4 regions of the Streptomyces sp. NPDC049577 genome follow, and region 3 is predicted to be linked to each of the others. Evidence: riboswitches for the same ligand, from Rfam matches in the RefSeq annotation. Region 3 holds a riboswitch; each other region holds the start of a gene.

Region 1 (4,821 bases), on a different contig from region 3:
GAGCCGGTGGGAGGGGCCCGCCGCGCTGGCCATCCGGCGCTTCCCGCTGGAGGACATGGAGATCGGCGGCACGCTGGTGCCCGCGGGGGAGACCGTGCTGCTCTCGCTCGCCTCGGCCAACCGCGATCCCCGCCAGTTCCGCGACCCGGACCGCCTTGACCTGCGGCGGGACCGGTCGGGGCAGCTCGCGCTGGGGCACGGCATCCACTACTGCCTGGGCGCGCCGCTGGCCCGGATGGAGACCGCAATCGCCCTCCGGGTGCTGCTGGAGCGCTGCGAAAAACTGGAACTCGATGTTCCGAGGAGTGAGCTGAGGTGGCGTCCGGCCATGCGCGCGCGTGGCTTGATCTCGCTCCCCGTGCGCTGGTAATCGGCAAAACGAACACGCTTTTGGTGCATGCCCCATCCTTGATGAGGTAGAACTGTTCTCGAGCCCGCCCGGTGTGCATCCCCCGTCGCACCGGGCGGGCCATCGTCGTTCCGGGGCCGCTGCCGTTCGGGCCGGCCGTCAGCCGCTGCCGGGCGGGAACTTCAGCAGGGCCACGGCCGCCAGCATCTGTACGCTCACCGCCGCCACCGCCTTGCGGGTCGGCAGATGGTGCTGGCCGCGGATCAGCAGGACGGCCAGCGCGCAGCCGAAGGCCGCCGTCACGGAGGCCGCGGCCCGCACGGGCACCGAGTCCGAGGGCAGCCAGGCGTCGAGGGCCAGCCGGGGCAGGTCGGTCGCCCAGAAGACGAGGACGAACAGACCGGTGGTGGGCGCGAACCTGCCGTTGCCGCCCAGCCGGCGGGCGATGGCATGGGTGACGATCCCCAGCAGCAGGCTGGCCAGCAGCACCACCACGGCACCGATGGCCATCGCCCACAGGGCCAGCGCGGGGCTCACCTCCCACTGGCCCCAGAAGGAGTCCTTGCCCATCGTGCCCATCGCCCCGCACAGCAGGCTCAGGAACGTCGCCGCACCCCACACGCTCCGGTCCCGGGCCTCGTCGAGCACGTCGACGGGCCGGTACCAGAGCCCGAATATCAGGCGGTGCCAGAGCAGCCGGCGCGGCTTGGCGGAGGTGGGCTTCGAGGACGGGGCACTGGTCACGGGCATGGGTGCCGTTTTATCACCGTTCGGCAACTCCGCCGGTGTCGGGCCGTCAGGCGGGCGTCGGCTCGCGGTCGTTCGGGCCGTTCTCCGCGCCGTCGTCCGGGCCGCTGTCCGGACCACCGCCCGGGCTTCGCCCGTGGGTGTCCCCGGCGGCGTCCGGCAGGTACTCCTCGCTGATCTCGCGCGGTCCGAACGGCCACACCTTCTCGTACGCCGCCCACGCGGCGAAGGCCGCGCAGCCGGCGGCGACCCAGGCCAGGGACCATTCGATGGGGTGCCGGCCGGGGGAATTGCGGTCCGCGTAGCCGTAGATGACCAGCCAGCCCACCAGCGCCACCAGGCTCGGCAGCGGATAGAGCCACATCCGGTACGGCCGCGGCAGCCCCGGCTGGCGGCGGCGCAGCACCGTCACGGCCACGATCTGGGCGAGCGCCTGCACCAGCACCATCACGGTGGTCAGCAGCTGGATCAGCGTCGCCAGATCCGTATGACGGCCGATCAGAAACCCCACGGCGCCGATGACGCCCATCGTCACCAGCGGCAGCACCGGGAAGCGGTGGCGCGGGTGCAGGGTGCCGAAGGGGCGGAAGAAGACCTTCTCCCGGGCGGCGTCGTAGGGCACGCGCGAACCGCCCAGCAGCCCGGTGTAGACGGAGGCGAAGGCGGTGACGAGGATCAGCACCGTGACGGCGTTCGCGGCGGCCTTGCCCCAGGTCCTCTCCAGCACCGCCGAGGCCACCGAGGTGGCGGCCGTGGAGCCCGGGTCGAGCATCTCCCGCCAGTCGACCACGCCCAGGGTGCCGATCTGGAGCAGCAGATAGATGACCATGATGCCGAGGATCGAGTAGACGATGGCGCGCGGCAGGGTGCGCCCGGGGTTCTTGATCTCCGCGCCCATGTAGGCGGCGGTGTAGTAACCGCCGTAGTCGTAGATGCCGATGGTCAGACCCGCGGCGAAGCCGATCCAGAAGTGATTGCCCGTCAGCTCGAAGGCGTGGGCGGGGTAGGTGAACGCGAGCGCGGTGCTGAAGTGCGTGAACGCGGCGACGATGACGAGCACGACAGAGGCGATCATCACGCACCACAGCACAGCGGTGATCCGCGCGATGTTCTCCACGCCGCGCCACAGCAGCGCCACGACCACCGCGATCAGCGCCAGCCCGGTCAGATCGCCCTGGCCCGGCGTCATGCCCGGCCAGAGGAAGCCGAGGTACTGGACGAAGCCGATCACGCCCGTCGCCATCGCCAGCGGGATGAACAGCATCGCCGTCCACACGAACAGGAAGGGCATCAGCTTGCCCGTGCGGTACTGGAACGCCTGCCGCAGATAGACGTAACTGCCGCCCGCGCCCGGCAGGGACGCGCCGAGCTCGGCCCAGACCAGACCGTCCGCCAGCGCCAGCACCGCGCCCGCGACGAAGCCGATGACGGCCTGCGGGCCCCCGAAGGCGGCAACCATCAGCGGGATCGTGACGAACGGCCCGATCCCGCACATCTGGCTCATGTTGATGGCGGTGGCCTGGAACAGCCCGATGCGCCGGGCGAAGGCCCCCGGCGGGGCCCCGGCCCCGCCCGGTGAGTCCTTGCCGGCCCGACGGGGCCCGTGCTCAGCGTCTGCCATGGCGGTCAGCCCTTTCTGCTCGTTCCCGCACACGTAGCACCGGCCCGCCCGCGCGTCCATCGCTCCGTGCATACGTGGTGATAACCACTTCTTCGTCAGGGGATGCGGCCGAAACGTTAAGGTGGCCCGGTCGTGGTGCTCGGGAAGACCGGTGACGGACCCTCGTGGTCCCATTCCGGAGCGGCCCTCGCCACTGTGATCGGGGAGTTTCCGTCCCACACCGCGCGTCCACGGGCGCGCGGAGCCACTGGCCGCAGCCGGCTGCCGGGAAGGCGGGGGCGGGCGCGAACGGACCCGTAAGCCAGGAGACCGGCCACGGCACCGAAGAAATGATCCACGAGGTGCTGGAGCGTTCACCCCTGATGTCCGTGAATACCGCCGTGTCCGACCGCGCGCCCGACGGCCCGCCGCCCGCCTTCCGCTGGCGCCGCCAGGACACCGTGCGCACCGCCGGCCTGCTGGCCGTCATCGCCGCCCTGCACGTCGTCGCCTTCGGCGTGCTCTTCCTGCTGGTCGTGCCCAACCACTACCGGGTCGACTCCAAGGTCTTCGGCGTCGGCCTCGGCGTCACCGCCTACACCCTCGGCATGCGGCACGCCTTCGACGCCGACCACATCGCCGCCATCGACAACACCACCCGCAAGCTGATGGCCGACGGCAAGCGCCCGGTCTCGGTCGGCTTCTGGTTCGCCCTCGGCCACTCCAGCGTGGTCGTCGTCATGGCCGCCCTGGTGGCCGGCGGCACCCATCTGGCCGGGGTGCTGATGAACGAGGAGTCCACCACCCACCAGACCCTCGGCGTGGTCGGCACCACCGTCTCCGGCGGCTTCCTCTACCTCATCGCCGCCCTCAACCTCGTCGCCCTCTCCGGCATCCTGCGCATCTTCCGCGCGATGCGCGAGGGACGCTACGACGAGGCCGAGCTGGAACGGCAGCTGGACTCCCGGGGCTTCATGAACCGCCTGCTCGGCCGGCTCACCCGCTCCGTCTCCCGCCCCGGCCAGATGTATCCGCTGGGCTTCCTCTTCGGGCTCGGCTTCGACACCGCCACCGAGGTCACGCTCATGGTGATGGCCGGCAGCGGCGCCGCGGCCGGCCTGCCCTGGTACGCGATCCTGTGCCTGCCGCTGCTCTTCGCGGCCGGCATGAGCCTGTTCGACACGCTCGACGGCACGTTCATGAACTTCGCCTACCAGTGGGCCTTCTCCAACCCGGTGCGCAAGGTCTACTACAACCTCACCATCACCGGGCTGTCGATCGCCGTCGCCTTCCTCATCGGCACCATCGAACTGGTCGGCGTCCTGCACGAGAAGCTCGGGCTGGACGACGGGGTCAGCGGCTGGATCGCCGGGCTGGACCTCGACAACGTCGGCTTCGTCATCGTCGGCCTCTTCGTGGCCGTCTGGGCCCTCGCCCTCGCCTACTGGCGCTTCGCCAAGGTCGAACAGCGCTGGGCGGCCCGCACGGCCGCCGCCCCGGCCTCCGACGGATGACCAACGGCCGCCGGGACGGACGTCAGGCGCCCAGCTCCTTCGCGAGGTAGCGCGCCGTCACGCTCCCGGCGGCCGCCGCCACCTGCTGCGGCGTGCCCGCCGCGACCACGCGCCCGCCCTCGTCGCCGCCCCCGGGGCCGAGGTCCACGACGTGGTCCGCGCCCGCGACCACGGCCATGTCGTGCTCGACGACCACCACCGAGTCGCCCGCCTCCACCAGCCCGTGCAGCTGCCGCAGCAGCACCTCGGTGTCGGCGGGGTGCAGCCCGGTCGTCGGCTCGTCGAGCACGTAGAGGGTGTGCCCGCGCCGGGTGCGCTGGAGCTCCGCGGCGAGCTTGACGCGCTGCGCCTCCCCGCCCGACAGCTCGGTGGCCGGCTGGCCCAGACGCAGATAGCCCAGACCGACCTCCCGCAGCATCGCCAGGCTCCGCCGGGCGGCCGGCACGTCCGCGAGGAACTCCTCCGCGGCGTCCACGGTCAGCTCCAGCACCTGGGCGATGTTCGCGCCCCGGTAGGTGATCTCCAGCGTCTCCGGGTTGTAGCGCGCGCCCCCGCACGCCTCGCAGGGCGCGTACGCGCCGGGCAGGAACAGCAGCTCGACGGCGACGAAC
Region 2 (4,821 bases), on a different contig from region 3:
GCTCCGGCGACTCGTCGGGCGGCTCCCACCGTCACGGCCACAGCGTCTGCCCCCACACGCGCCTGTGCTGAGGGCCTGCGTGTGCGAGGTTTCCCCCACACACGCCGGGGGTGCCGCGGTGACGGGGTGAGGCCCGGGCCGGCGCTACCGCACTGGTCCGGGCCGTGGTGTCAGGAGGCCGTGCCGCCCAGTTCCTCGCGGACCTCGCGGGCCGCCGCCACCAGGTTCTCCAGGGAGGCGCGGACCTCGGGCCGGCCGCGGGTCTTCAGGCCGCAGTCGGGGTTGACCCACAGGCGGTCGGCGGGGATCGCGGACAGGGCCTTCCGCAGCAGGTCCGCCACCTCGCCGATGCCGGGGACGCGCGGCGAGTGGATGTCGTAGACGCCGGGGCCGGCCTCGCGCGGGTAGCCCGCCGTGGCCAGCTCCCCGGCGACCTGCATGTGCGAGCGGGCCGCCTCCAGGCTGATGACGTCCGCGTCGAGGTCGTCGATGGCCGCCAGGACGTCGCCGAACTCGGCGTAGCACATGTGGGTGTGGATCTGGGTGTCCGGCCGGACGCCGCTCGTGGCGAGACGGAAGGACTCGGTGGCCCAGGCGAGGTACGCCGCGTGGTCGGCGGCGCGCAGCGGGAGGGTCTCGCGGAGGGCGGGCTCGTCCACCTGGATCACCGGTGTCCCGGCGGCCTCCAGGTCGTTCACCTCGTCGCGCAGGGCCAGGGCGACCTGCCGGGCCGTGTCGGCGAGGGGCTGGTCGTCGCGGACGAAGGACCAGGCGAGCATGGTGACCGGGCCGGTGAGCATGCCCTTGACCGGGCGCTCGGTGAGCGACTGCGCGTAGCGGGTCCAGCGGACCGTCATGGGCTCGGAGCGGGAGATGTCGCCGGCGAGGACCGGCGGGCGGACGTAGCGGGTGCCGTACGACTGGACCCAGCCGTGCTGGGTGGCCAGGTAGCCGGTGAGCTGCTCGGCGAAGTACTGGACCATGTCGTTGCGCTCGGGCTCGCCGTGCACGAGGACGTCGAGGCCGGTCTTCTCCTGGAAGGAGACGACCTCGCGGATCTCGGCCTCGATCCGCTCCTCGTAGGCCGCGGTGCCGATGCGTCCGGCGCGCAGGTCGGCGCGGGCCGTGCGCAGCTCGGTGGTCTGCGGGAAGGAGCCGATCGTGGTGGTCGGCAGCGGCGGGAGCCGCAGGTGGGCGCGCTGGGCGGCCGCGCGCTCGGGGTAGGGCTGGGACCGGTGCGCGTCGGCGGCGATGACGGCGGCGGCGCGGGCGCGCACCGCCGGGTCCCGGGTGATCGCCGAGCCGGCGCGCGAGGCGCGGTCGGCGCGGTTGGCGGCGAGTTCGGCGGCGATGGCGTCGGTGCCGTGCGCGAGTCCCCTGGCGAGGGTGACGACCTCCCGGGCCTTCTGGCGGGCGAAGGAGAGCCAGCGGAGGATCTGTCCGTCGATGTCGCGCTCGGCCGTGGCGTCCAGGGGGACGTGCAGCAGGGAGCAGGAGGGGGCGACGTCGACCCGGTCGGCGAGGCCGAGGAGGGTGCCGAGGGTGGACAGGGACCTCTCGAGGTCGTCGATCCATACGTTGCGGCCGTCGACCACGCCGGCGACCAGGCGTTTGCCGGGCAGGCCGCCGACGGCCGCGAGGTCGTCGAGGTTGGCGGCGGCGGACCGGGTGAAGTCGAGGGCGAGGCCGTCGACGGGGGCCTTGGCCAGGACCGGCAGGGCCTCGCCGAGGCGGTCGAAGTAGGAGGCGACGAGCAGCTTGGGGCGGTCGGTGAGGGTGCCCAGCTCGCGGTAGGCGCGGCCGGCGGCGTTCAGCTCGGCCGGGGTGCGGTCCTGGACCAGGGCGGGCTCGTCGAGTTGGACCCATTCGGCCCCGGCGGCCCGCAGGTCCGCGAGGACCTCGGCGTAGACGGGCAGCAGCCGGTCGAGGAGGGTGAGCGGTTCGAAGCCGGCGGCGACGCCGGGCGCGGGCTTGGCCAGCAGCAGGTAGGTGACCGGTCCGACGAGGACCGGTCGGGCGGTGAGGCCGAGGGCGAGGGCCTCTCCCAGTTCCGTGACCTGGTTGGCGGAGTCGGCGGTGAAGACGGTGTCGGGGCCGAGCTCGGGGACCAGGTAGTGGTAGTTGGTGTCGAACCACTTGGTCATCTCCAGTGGTGCCACGTCCTGAGTGCCGCGGGCCATGGCGAAGTACCCGTCCAGGGGGTCCGCCGCGACGGCGGCGCGGTGGCGGGCGGGGATCGCGCCGACCATGACGCTGGTGTCCAGGACGTGGTCGTAGTACGAGAAGTCGCCGGTCGGCACCTCGTGGACGCTGGCGTCGGCGAGCTGCCGCCAGTTGGCGGCGCGCAGTTCGGCGGCCGTCTCCCGGAGGGCACCGGCGGTGACGCGGCCCTTCCAGTAGCCCTCGATCGCCTTCTTCAGTTCACGGCCCTGGCCCTGCCGGGGGTAGCCGTGAACGGTGGCGCGTGCTGCCGCGGCTGCGGACTTGCTGGTCACGGAACTCTCCTTCGCGAGTTTCTGTTCAGCACCTCGGAAACCCGGCGAGGACGCGAAGGGTGACGGATCCGGCGGGTCGCCGCCGTTGCGCGGGCCCGTTGGATGTGTACGCCGACCCGCCCTCGAGGTCACCGGGATCTCCGCGCGCGAACGCTCGCGCGCGGGCAGCGGCAGGTCTTCGGACTCGCGGGCGCGTCTGCCGGGGCAGACACCTACTGGCCGTCGCTTCCCGGACCCGCCCGGGCCCAGTGCGTATGACGGCGGTCGTTCCCGCTCACCGCTGCGGGGCAGTCCCGGATTCCCACCGGGTTCCCTCTTGCGACGCGCCTGCCTGGCGAGCAGGGCGAACCGGCTGCACTGGCCACCCTAGAGGGAGGGTCGCCGGCCGGGACAGGGTTGTTCACATACCGGTCACACATCACGCCGCGCCCTCCGGTGCGGCCCCGGCCGTCGCCGGGAACTTCTTCGTCACCGGCCGTAGGTGTGGAACCCCCGGCCCGTCTTGCGGCCGAGCAGCCCCGCCTCCACCATGCGCAGCAGCAGCGGGGGCGGGGCGTAGAGCGGTTCCTTGAACTCCTCGTAGAGGGATTCCGCGATGGAGGCGACGGTGTCCAGGCCGATCAGGTCGGCGAGCCGGAGCGGGCCCATCGGATGAGCGCAGCCGAGCTCCATGCCGGTGTCGAGGTCGGTCGCGGTGGCGAAGCCGGACTCGGCCATGCGGATCGCGGAGAGCAGATAGGGGATCAGGAGGGCGTTGACGACGAAGCCGGCGCGGTCCCGGGACCGTACGACCGTCTTGCCCAGGGTGCGGGTGGCGAAGGTCTCGACGGCGTCCGCGGTCGCGGCCGTGGTGTGCAGGGAGGAGACGACCTCGACCAGGGGCAGGACGGGCACGGGGTTGAAGAAGTGCAGTCCGACCACGCGGTCGGCACGGCGTGTCGCCATGCCGAGGCGCATCACGGGGATCGAGGAGGTGTTGGTGGCGAGGATCGCCTCCGGATCCTCAACGATCTTGTCGACGGCGGCGAAGACCTCGGTCTTCACCTCGGCGTTCTCGCTGACGGCCTCGATGACGAGGTGGCGGTCGGCGAGGTCGTCGAGGCTGCCGGAGAAGGCGAGCCGGGCGAGGGCGTCCTGGGCGCTCGCCCCGTCCAGCTTGCCCTTGGTGACGGCGCGTTCGAGGGAGGCGGTCACGCGGTCCCGTGCGGCGCGGGCGGCGGTGGCGTCGGCCTCGCAGACGACGGTGTCGAGCCCGGCGCGGGCGCAGACCTCGGCGATGCCGGCGCCCATCTGCCCGCCGCCGACGATCCCGATACGGGTGAGGGTGGTGTTCACGACTGTGCCTCCGGAGGCCGGACGAGGGGGTGGGCGTAGGCGTCGATGGTGGATCTCCGTGGCCGGTGGGAGCGCTCAGTGGAACTGCTCCTCCTCGGTGGAGCCGGTCAGTGCCGTGGCGTCGGCGGCGACCTGCCGGCCGGAGAGGTAGACGGCCTGCAGTCCGGCCTTGACCATCTGCACGGCCTGTCCGCCGGTGAGCGCGCCGAGGGCGTGCACGTAGTCGCGCTCGTGCAGTTGCCGCCACAGGCGCTCGGCCCCGCGGCGGGCCAGGGTGTGCTCCTCGCGGACGCTGCCGGACAGCCGGATGACGTCCTCGGCGCCGTAGGTCCGCTCGATGCCCTTCCAGCGGGGGTCGGTCGCCCAACGCCGGGTGAGGTCGTCCACGGTGGTCGGGGCGTCCGTCGCTGCCTGTGCCATGGCTGCCTCCAGGGATGGGTGCCAAGTGTGCGAAGACCGGGGAACTCCCCCGGGAACGCGGCCCGCCGTGCCATCGGGGATGAGCGGGAGCGGAGAGAACCGGGCCGGCGGGCCGCATGGACGACTCTTGCAGCGGCACTGAGTGCCATCAAGGGTGGCCGGATGCCAAGTGATGCGAATCTTCTCAGCGCATTCCGCCAAGTCTGCGAAGACGTGGGAAGGTTCACTTTCCGGGTCCGGGCCCTAGACTCGCCGCCGGACCGACAACGGGAGGGGCCGGCGGTGGGCAAGACCTACGCGGGCGCGCGGTTGCGCAGGCTGCGCGAGGAGCGGCGGTTCAGCCAGGCCGAGTTCGCGCGCGTGCTCGCGATCTCGCCCAGTTACCTGAACCAGATGGAGCACGATTCGCGACCCCTGACGGTCCCCGTCCTGCTGCGGCTGACCGAGGCGTTCGGGGTGGACCCCGGCTTCTTCGCCGAGCAGGACACCACACGGGTCCTCGCCGACCTCCGCGAGGCGCTCGCCGACGAGATCGCCGGCGCCCGCGTCTCTGCCGGCGAGCTGACCGAGC
Region 3 (4,821 bases):
GCCTCCCCTAGATTTCCTGCGCATTACGCAAGATCACACACTGGGATCGCGCAGGGGACGGAGTCATTGCATGTCCGAACCACCTGGGAACGGCGGCCGCGAACGCGTCGTCGTCACCGTGCCACTGATCGTCGCGGGCATATGCCTGGCCCTGCCCTTCGGGGCGATGCTGTGGGTCGACTCCTACTCCCGGCTCACCCCGGCCCTCATCGGCATCCCGTTCTTCTACTGGTACCAGATGCTGTGGGTGGTGCTCTCCACGGCCCTCACGGTCGTCGCCTACGCCATCGTGCGCCGGCACGAGCGGACGACCCGCGCCCGCCGGGGCGGTGAGCAGCGGTGAAGGACGGCGTGAACGGCGTGGCACTCGCCGTCTTCATCATCTTCTTCCTGGTCGTGACGGTCATGGGCTTCCTGGCCTCGCGCTGGCGGCGTGCCGAGAACGCCGACAACCTCGACGAGTGGGGGCTCGGCGGCCGCTCCTTCGGCACCTGGATCACCTGGTTCCTGCTCGGCGGCGACCTCTACACGGCGTACACCTTCGTCGCCGTCCCCGCGGCGATCTACGCGGGCGGGGCCGCGGGCTTCTTCGCGGTGCCGTACACGATCCTGTGCTACCCGCTCGTCTTCACCTTCCTGCCGCGCCTGTGGTCGGTGGCGCACAAGCACGGATACGTGACGTCCTCGGACTTCGTGCGCGGCCGCTTCGGGTCCCGGGGGCTCTCGCTGGCGCTCGCGCTCACCGGGATCCTCGCGACGATGCCGTACATCGCCCTCCAACTCGTCGGAATACAGGCCGTTCTGGACGTCATGGGCGTGGGCGGCGGCGAGAACACCAACTGGTTCGTCAAGGACCTGCCGCTGCTGATCGCCTTCGGTGTGCTCGCGGCCTACACCTACTCCTCCGGGCTGCGCGCGCCGGCGCTGATCGCCTTCGTCAAGGACGCGTTGATCTACATCGTCATCGGCGTGGCGATCGTCTACATCCCGATCCGCCTGGGCGGCTTCGACCATATCTTCGCGAAGGCGGGCGAGGCGTTCGCGACCACAAACCCCAAGACCGGGAAGCCGAGCGGTTCGCTGATCACCGGGGGGCAGGCGCAGTGGTCGTACGCGACGCTCGCGCTCGGCTCGGCGATGGCGCTGTTCCTCTATCCACACTCGGTCACGGCCGTGCTCTCCAGCCGCAGCCGCAACGTCATCCGCCGCAACACCACGATCCTGCCGCTGTACTCGCTGATGCTGGGCCTGCTGGCGATGCTCGGCTTCATGGCCATCGCCGCCGGGATCAAGGTCAAGAACGGCCAGCTGGCGATCCCGCAGCTCTTCGAGAACATGTTCCCGGACTGGTTCACGGGCGTGGCGTTCGCCGCGATCGGCATCGGGGCGCTCGTGCCGGCGGCCATCATGTCGATAGCCGCCGCAAATCTCTTCACGCGCAACATCTACAAGGAGTTCATCCGGCCGGACGCGTCGCCGGAGCACGAGGCGAAGGTCTCCAAGCTCGCCTCGCTGCTGGTCAAGGTGGGCGCGCTCGCCTTCGTCCTCACGATGGACAAGACGGTGGCGATCAACTTCCAGCTGCTCGGCGGCATCTGGATCCTCCAGACGGTGCCGGCGCTCGTCGGCGGCCTCTTCACCCGCTGGGCCCACCGCTGGGCGCTGCTCGCCGGCTGGGCGGCGGGCATGGCGTACGGGACGTGGAAGGCGTACGAGACGCCGAGCGCGACCCAGCCGCATTTCGGGAACACCAACCTGATCCCGCTCATCGGGGAGAAGGGGTACATCGGGCTGACGGCCTTCGTCCTCAATGTGATCGTCGTCATCGTGGCGACGTTCGTGCTGCGCGCGGTCAAGGCGCCGGACGGGGTGGACCAGACGCGCGCCTCGGACTACACGGCCGATGCCGGCGATCCCGGGGTGAGCGCGGAGCTGCCCCCGGCGACGGCTGGAGCGCCCGGCGGGCACTAGGAGCGGGGGCCCGCCGGGCCCCCTCGCCCCGGCCCTCCAGGGGGCCGTCACGACCCGCACGACGGGGCGTGGCGGCCCCCTCTCGCATGCCTCCTCCGCTTGCCCGTTAGCACATTCCGCGACCACCTCATGACGGGGCGACACAACATGTGGGGGCGCGTACGGAGCCCGGCACTAGATGTATGCTCGTCCTCGCTGTCGCCGCAGGGGAATCCGGTGGAAATCCGGAACTGTCCCGCAACGGTGTATGTGTGCCCATATACGCACCACCAGTCCGAGGACCTGCCGGCAGCACACCCACGACCGAGCCCGCTCGGCACGGGTGTTGGAAGACGTCCGGGCCTCGCGGTTGGGCCGATGGGCGCTGTGCGGCATGCCCTCGTGCACGTGGCATGCCGGCGAGCGATCCGTCGAGCACCTCCCGCCCAGGCCCCCAGCCGAGCGAGGGAGAGCCACACGTGACCATCGCGCCCGCAGATCCGGTTTCAGGTTCCGTCACCACCACGGACGCCGGCGGTCCCGGGACCGCGCTGCTGCGCACCCTGACCGATCTCACCGCAGATCTGCCCGCCACCGACCCGGGCAAGGTCGCCGCCGCCGCGCTGCGGGGCCGTCACCCCGGCTCGGACGAGGCCGAGCTGCGCTCCCTCGCCACGGAGGCCGCGGCCGGTCTGATCGCCGAGGAGCCCGAGTACTCCAAGCTCGCCGCCCGGCTGCTCACCCGCGCCATCGCGGAGGAGGCCGCCGGACAGGGCGCGACCTCCTTCTCCGCCTCGGTCGCCGTCGGCCACCGCGAGGGCCTGATCGCGGACGACACCGCCGCCTTCGTGCGCCAGCACGCCGAGCGCCTGGACGCCCTGGTCGACGCCGCCCTCGCCGACGGCGCCGACGACCGCTTCGGCTACTTCGGCCTGCGCACCCTGCACAGCCGCTACCTGCTGCGCCACCCCATCACCCGGCAGGTCGTCGAGACCCCGCAGCACTTCCTGCTGCGCGTCGCCTGCGGTCTGGCCGAGGACCACTCGGAGCGGGCCCTGGAGGACGTCGCCGAGCTCTACCGGCTCACCAGCACGCTCTCCTACCTGCCCTCCTCCCCCACTCTCTTCAACTCCGGCACCCGCCACCCGCAGATGTCCTCCTGCTATCTGCTGGACTCGCCGCTGGACGAGCTGGACTCGATCTACGAGCGCTACCACCAGGTCGCGCGGCTCTCCAAGCACGCGGGCGGCATCGGCCTCTCCTACTCGCGCATCCGTTCGCGCGGCTCCCTCATCCGGGGGACCAACGGTCACTCCAACGGCATCGTGCCGTTCCTGCGCACCCTCGACGCCTCCGTCGCCGCGGTGAACCAGGGCGGCCGCCGCAAGGGCGCCGCCTGCGTCTACCTGGAGACCTGGCACGCCGACATCGAGGAGTTCCTGGAGCTCCGCGACAACACCGGTGAGGAGGCCCGCCGCACCCACAACCTGAACATCGCCCACTGGATCCCGGACGAGTTCATGCGCCGCGTCGAGGCCGATGCCGACTGGTCGCTGTTCTCCCCCGCCGACACGCCGGACCTGGTCGACCTGTACGGCGACGAGTTCGACGCCGCCTACCGCCGCTACGAGGCCGAGGGCAAGGCCGTCAAGCAGATCCCGGCCCGCGTGCTCTACGCCCGCATGATGCGCACCCTCGCGCAGACCGGCAACGGCTGGATGACGTTCAAGGACGCCGCCAACCGCACCGCCAACCAGACGGCCGAGAAGGGCAAGGTCGTCCACTCCTCCAACCTCTGCACGGAGATCCTGGAGGTCACCGACGACGGCGAGACCGCGGTCTGCAACCTCGGCTCGGTCAACCTCGCGGCCCACCTCGGCACCGACGGCGAGATGGACTGGGAGAAGCTCGACCGCACGGTCCGCACGGCCGTCACCTTCCTCGACCGCGTCGTGGACATCAACTTCTACCCGACCGAGCAGGCCGGCAACTCCAACAGCCGCTGGCGCCCGGTGGGCCTGGGCCTGATGGGTCTGCAGGACGTCTTCTTCCGGCTGCGCCTGCCCTTCGACTCCGCCGAGGCGAAGGAGCTGTCCACCAAGATCTCCGAGCGCATCATGCTCGCGGCCTACGAGGCGTCCGCCGACCTCGCCGAGCGGCACGGCCCGCACCCGGCCTGGTCCGCGACCCGCACCGCGCGCGGCGTGCTGCACCCGGACCACTACCCGAACGCCGTCCCGGCCTGGGCGGACCGCTGGGAGGCCCTGCGCGGCCGCATCGCGTCGGTCGGCATGCGCAACTCGCTGCTGCTCGCCATCGCGCCCACCGCGACCATCGCCTCGATCGCCGGCGTGTACGAGTGCATCGAGCCGCAGGTCTCCAACCTCTTCAAGCGCGAGACGCTCTCCGGTGAGTTCCTCCAGGTCAACACCTACCTGGTGGAGGACCTGAAGAAGCTCGGCGTCTGGGACCGCACCACCCGCGACGCCATGACCGACGCCAACGGCTCGATCCAGGACATGCGCTGGATCCCGCAGGAGGTGCGCGACCTCTACCGCACCGCCTGGGAGATCCCGCAGCGCGCGCTGATCGACATGGCCGCGGCCCGTACGCCGTACCTGGACCAGAGCCAGTCGCTGAACCTCTTCATGGCCTCGCCCACCATCGGCAAGCTCAGCTCGATGTACGCGTACGCCTGGAAGCAGGGCATCAAGACGACGTACTACCTGCGCTCGCGCCCGGCCACCCGGATCGCCCGCGCGGCCTCCGGCTCCACCGCCGCCACCATCCCCGTGCAGCAGGCCGCGCCCGACGCGGACGCCATCGCCTGCTCCCTTGAGAACCCCGAGTCCTGCGAGGCCTGCCAGTAAT
Region 4 (4,821 bases), on a different contig from region 3:
GGCCTCGTGGACGGCGATCCGTGGCTCGCCGGGCAGCGGCTGGTCGGGCGGGACCTTCAGCGCGGCATCGCCGGCGTAGCGCCCGGCCGCCACCATGGCCGCTCCGGCGCCTATGACGGATGCGGCGGTCACGGCCGCCGCGGTGCGCACGCCCATTCACCCCAGTGTGCGGGCGGGCGGGCCGCCCGGCCAGTGGGCGGGGCGGCGGCCGGCGCGTGCGTCAGCCGCGCTGGCCGTAACCGCGCAGCTTGCCGGCCACCTCGTCGAGTTGCTCGAGGCTGAGCAGGGCCGGGGTGCGGCCGGGGACGGCGGTGGCGGTGAGCCAGACCCTGCACATCCACTCCAGCTGGGCGGTGCGGTCGTACGCCTGGTCGAGGGTGGCGCCGTAGGTGAGGGTGCCGTGGTTGCGCAGGAGGCAGCCGGTGCGGCCCTCGAGGGCGGTGAGGATGTGCCGGGCGAGCTCGTCGGTGCCGTAGAGGGCGTACGGGGCGACGCGGACCGGGCCGCCGAGGGCGGCGGCCATGTAGTGGATCAGCGGCATCTCGGTGACCAGGGTGGAGACGGCCGTGGCGTGCACGGCGTGGGTGTGCACGATCGCGGCTGCGTCGGTGGCCCGGTAGACGGCGAGGTGCATGGGCAACTCGCTGGTGGGGAGCAGTGCGCCGAACAGCCGGCGGCCGTCGAGGCCGACGCCGACGGCGTCCCCGGGCCCGAGCCGGTCGTAGGGCACGCCGGTGGGTGTGACGAGGACCACGTCCCCGATCCGGGCGGAGACGTTCCCGGAGGTGCCCACCACCAGGCCCTCGGCCGTGGTGCGCCGGGCCGTGGCCACGACTTTTGCCCATGCCCGGCGTATCTCGTCGCGCTCGGCCAGATCCGTCATCGTTGTCCGCCTCCGGTGGGTGTCATGGCGCCGCCCGACCCAGTTCACCTTCCGTTCACCCGGAGTCCCTACGGTCGCCGCGTACTGACCACCGAACTGATTGCCTGGGTGAATGGAACACATCACGCTTCTCATCGGGATCGTGATCGTCACGGCCTTGGTGTTCGACTTTACGAACGGCTTCCACGACACGGCCAACGCCATGGCCACCACCATCTCCACCGGCGCTCTCAAGCCGAAGACCGCCGTCGCGATGTCGGCGGCACTCAACCTCGTCGGCGCGTTCCTGTCCGTGGAGGTCGCCAAGACGATCTCCGGCGGCATCATCGACGAGAAGGCCGGGGTCAGACCCGAGATCATCTTCGCCGGACTGGTCGGGGCGATCGTCTGGAACCTGCTGACGTGGCTGGCGGGCCTGCCCTCCAGCTCCTCGCACGCCCTCTTCGGCGGTCTGATCGGCGCCACCCTGGTTTCGGTGGGTACGCACGGCGTGCACGGTGACGCGATCGTCATGAAGGTCCTCATCCCGGCGGTGTGCGCCCCGATCGTGGCCGGCATCGCCTCCACGGCCGCGACCCGGCTCACCTACCGCCTCTCCCGCGGCCGCGACGAGCAGGACACCGCGAAGGGCTACCGCGCCGGCCAGATCGCCTCGGCCGCCCTGGTCTCCCTCGCGCACGGCACCAACGACGCGCAGAAGACGATGGGCGTCATCACCCTCGCGCTGGTCACCGGTGGCGTCATCGCCCCGCACTCCGACCCGCCGCTGTGGGTCGTCGTCTCGGCCGGCCTGGCCATCGCGCTCGGCACGTACCTGGGCGGCTGGCGCATCATCCAGACGCTCGGCAAGGGCCTCACCGACATCCGCCCGGCGCAGGGCTTCGCCGCCCAGACCGGTGCCGCCACGGTGATCCTCGCCTCCTCGCACATCGGCTTCGCGCTCTCCACCACCCAGGTCTGCTCCGGCTCGGTCATGGGCGCCGGCCTCGGCCGCAAGGGCGGCGTGGTGCGCTGGTCCACGGCCGGCCGCATGGTCCTCGCCTGGGGCCTGACCCTCCCGGCCGCCGGTCTCGTCGCCGGCGCGGCCGCCCTCCTCGCCGACCAGGGCGACTGGGGCGTCGCCGCGGTGGCCGTCCTCGCCCTCGCCGCGAGCGGCGCGATCTGGGCGGCCTCGCGCCGCAAGCCGGTCACGCACGACAACGTCACCGACGCCCCCGCCGCCCCCGCCGCGGAGCCGGCCGGTGTCGTCACCGCCGCCCTCAAGGCCGTCGCCCCGCCGCCGGCGGGCCCGCTGGCCACGTCCGAGACCGCAGCCTAGGAAGCGACCATGCACATCAACTGGATGGCCCTCGGCCAGGTCTTCGGCGTCAGCGTCCTGGTCACCGTCGCCCTGGTGGGTGTCTTCACCCTCGGCATCGTCGGCACGTCCCGCCCCGCCGGGCAGGCGGGCAGCGGCGCGGCCCTGGCCCGCACGGGTGCCTACCTCTGCTACGCGCTGTGCGCGGCGGCCGTGGGGTACGGGATCTATCTGATCGTGGGCTGACCACGCCTCTTCGCGGCCGTCACGGCCGCTGCGCGCCGGACGGACCGAGCGGACATCCGCTCGGCCCGTCCGGCGTTCCGGGCTCCCGGGCCCCTGGGGAGAGTTGACCTTGGCTCCGGCTCGTGGTGGACTGCCGAACGCCAAACGGCGACAGCAGAGGAAGCCGGTGCGAGTCCGGCGCGGTCCCGCCACTGTCACCGGGGAGCGCACCCCCGTCATGAGGGCCACGGCCGTACGAAGGCGGCTGGAAGGCCGGGGGCGACGCGGATCCGGGAGCCAGGAGACTCTGGTCGCCGGTCACGTCGATCCAGGGCGCGGACCCTGAGTGAGGACACATCGCCATGCCCGGCCGCACCGCGGTCTACGCGTCCGGCGCGGCGCTCGGCTTTCTCGGCGACCTGGTGCTCGGCGATCCCCGCCGCGGTCACCCGGTCGCCGCGTTCGGCCGTGCCGCGCAGGCCGTCGAGGACCGGCTGTGGCGCGACCACCGAGGTCGCGGAACCCTGCACACCCTGCTCTGCGCGGGCGGCGCCACCGCCGCCGCCGCGCTGCTCACCCGCGCCGTACGCGGCTCCCGTACGGCCGAGACCGCGCTGACCGCGGCCGCCGTCTGGGCCGTGCTGGGCGGCACCTCGCTGGGCCGCGAGGCACGGGCCGTCGGCGGGGCGCTCGCCGCCGGGGACCTGGACGTGGCCCGGGAGCGGCTGCCGCACCTGTGCGGGCGCGACCCGCAGGCCCTGGACCACCAGCAGATCGCCCGCGCCGTGGTGGAGTCCGTGGCCGAGAACACCTCCGACGCCGTCGTCGGCGCGCTGGTCTGGGGCGCCCTCGCGGGGGTGCCCGGGCTGGTCGGCTTCCGCGCGGTCAACACGCTCGACGCGATGGTGGGTCACAAGTCGCCCCGCCACCTGCGGTTCGGCTGGGCCTCGGCCCGGCTCGACGACGCCGTCGGCTGGCCCGGCGCGCGGCTGACCGCCGCCCTCACCGTGCTCGCCGGCCCGGACCGGCGCGGCGCCTGGCGGATCGCCCGGCGGGACGCCTCCCGGCACCCGAGCCCCAACGCCGGCCCGGTGGAGGCGGCCTTCGCCGGGGCCCTGGGCGTGCGGCTCGGCGGCACCCTCGCCTACTCCGGCCGCGTCGAGCACCGGCCCGTGCTGGGCGAGGAGAACCGCCCGGTCGAGGTGCGCGACATCGAGCGCGCGGTGCGGCTCTCGCGCCGGGTCGCGGTCCTGGCCCTGGGCGCCTCCGTCGCCTGCCGGTACGCCGTCTCCCGCACCCGCGCGCTGGGCAGGCTCTCGAAGGCGCAACCGACGGTGTCCACGAGGAGGAACCGGTGACGACGGACGGGCGCGGGCCGGGCGGCCCGCTGGGCGGGGGCCTGCTGGTGGCCGGGACCACCTCCGACGCGGGCAAGAGCGTGGTGACCGCGGGCATCTGCCGCTGGCTGGCCCGCAAGGGCGTAAAGGTGGCGCCCTTCAAGGCGCAGAACATGTCGCTCAACTCCTATGTCACGCGCGAGGGCGCGGAGATAGGCCGGGCGCAGGCCATGCAGGCCGCGGCGGCCGGCGTGGAGCCGACGGCGCTGATGAACCCGGTGCTGCTCAAGCCCGGCGGCGACCGCAGCAGCCAGGTCGTGCTGATGGGCAAGCCGGTCGGCGAGCTCAGCGCCCGTGGCTACCACGCGGGCCGGCAGGAGCAGTTGTTCGGCACGGTCACCGAGTGCCTGGCCGAGCTGCGGCGCACGCACGACGCGGTGATCTGCGAGGGCGCCGGCAGCCCGGCCGAGATCAATCTGCGGCGCAGCGACATCGTCAACATGGGCCTCGCACGGGCCGCGCGACTGCCGGTCGTGGTGGTCGGCGACATCGACCGGGGCGGCGTCTTCGCCTCCTTCTTCGGCACGACCGCGCTGTTGTCCCGCGAGGACCAGGAGCTGGTAGCGGGTTACCTCGTCAACAAGTTCCGCGGCGATGTCACGCTGCTGGAGCCCGGCCTGGACATGCTGCGCGAGCTGACCGGCCGTCCGACGGTGGGCGTGCTGCCGTTCGCGCACGGGCTCGGCATCGACGAGGAGGACGGGCTGCGCGTGTCGCTGCGCGGCGCCGTCCGCGAGTCGGTGGTCGCGCCGCCGTACGGCGGCGACGTGCTGCGCGTGGCCGTCTGCGCGGTGCCGCTGATGTCCAACTTCACGGACGTGGACGCGCTGGCGGCCGAACCGGGCGTCGTGGTGCGGTTCGTGGACCGGCCCGAGGAGCTGGCCGACGCCGACCTCGTCGTGGTGCCGGGCACGCGCGGCACGGTGCGGGCGCTGGCGTGGCTGCGCGAGCGGGGGCTGGCGGACGCGCTGGCCCGCCGGGCCGCCGAGGGCCGGCCGGTGCTGGGCATCTGCGGCGGC

Evidence for each region. A riboswitch is a leader RNA that binds a small molecule or an ion and turns the genes downstream of it on or off. The one in region 3 is predicted to bind cobalamin.
Region 1: it holds a riboswitch for cobalamin, as region 3 does, so the genes downstream of both, AB0K09_RS16465 (HoxN/HupN/NixA family nickel/cobalt transporter) here and AB0K09_RS02905 (ribonucleoside-diphosphate reductase subunit alpha) in region 3, are expected to answer to the same signal.
Region 2: it holds a riboswitch for cobalamin, as region 3 does, so the genes downstream of both, metE (5-methyltetrahydropteroyltriglutamate--homocysteine S-methyltransferase) here and AB0K09_RS02905 (ribonucleoside-diphosphate reductase subunit alpha) in region 3, are expected to answer to the same signal.
Region 4: it holds a riboswitch for cobalamin, as region 3 does, so the genes downstream of both, AB0K09_RS26650 (cobalamin biosynthesis protein) here and AB0K09_RS02905 (ribonucleoside-diphosphate reductase subunit alpha) in region 3, are expected to answer to the same signal.

Annotation. Positions count from the first base shown of each region.
Region 1 covers NZ_JBFAPH010000128.1:6,693-11,513, reverse strand. Annotated here, with positions in the region: gene AB0K09_RS16480 (cytochrome P450) at 1-370, shown strand, start outside; gene AB0K09_RS16475 (YIP1 family protein) at 509-1,099, opposite strand; gene AB0K09_RS16470 (APC family permease) at 1,146-2,717, opposite strand; cobalamin riboswitch at 2,834-3,050, shown strand; gene AB0K09_RS16465 (HoxN/HupN/NixA family nickel/cobalt transporter) at 3,080-4,210, shown strand; gene uvrA (excinuclease ABC subunit UvrA) at 4,233-4,821, opposite strand, start outside.
Region 2 covers NZ_JBFAPH010000351.1:955-5,775, reverse strand. Annotated here, with positions in the region: partial or broken gene AB0K09_RS27940 (PASTA domain-containing protein) at 1-71, shown strand, start outside; gene metE (5-methyltetrahydropteroyltriglutamate--homocysteine S-methyltransferase) at 171-2,495, opposite strand; cobalamin riboswitch at 2,668-2,813, opposite strand; gene AB0K09_RS27930 (3-hydroxybutyryl-CoA dehydrogenase) at 2,964-3,830, opposite strand; partial or broken gene AB0K09_RS27925 (isocitrate lyase) at 3,948-4,250, opposite strand; partial or broken gene AB0K09_RS27920 (short-chain fatty acyl-CoA regulator family protein) at 4,533-4,821, shown strand, end outside.
Region 3 covers NZ_JBFAPH010000011.1:15,517-20,337, forward strand. Annotated here, with positions in the region: gene AB0K09_RS02895 (DUF3311 domain-containing protein) at 71-343, shown strand; gene mctP (monocarboxylate uptake permease MctP) at 340-1,971, shown strand; cobalamin riboswitch at 2,141-2,276, shown strand; gene AB0K09_RS02905 (ribonucleoside-diphosphate reductase subunit alpha) at 2,430-4,820, shown strand; gene AB0K09_RS02910 (ribonucleotide-diphosphate reductase subunit beta) at 4,820-4,821, shown strand, end outside.
Region 4 covers NZ_JBFAPH010000313.1:1,265-6,085, forward strand. Annotated here, with positions in the region: gene AB0K09_RS26630 (alpha/beta hydrolase) at 1-156, opposite strand, end outside; gene AB0K09_RS26635 (class II aldolase/adducin family protein) at 221-883, opposite strand; gene AB0K09_RS26640 (inorganic phosphate transporter) at 996-2,201, shown strand; gene AB0K09_RS26645 (hypothetical protein) at 2,211-2,426, shown strand; cobalamin riboswitch at 2,582-2,713, shown strand; gene AB0K09_RS26650 (cobalamin biosynthesis protein) at 2,768-3,763, shown strand; gene AB0K09_RS26655 (cobyric acid synthase) at 3,793-4,821, shown strand, end outside.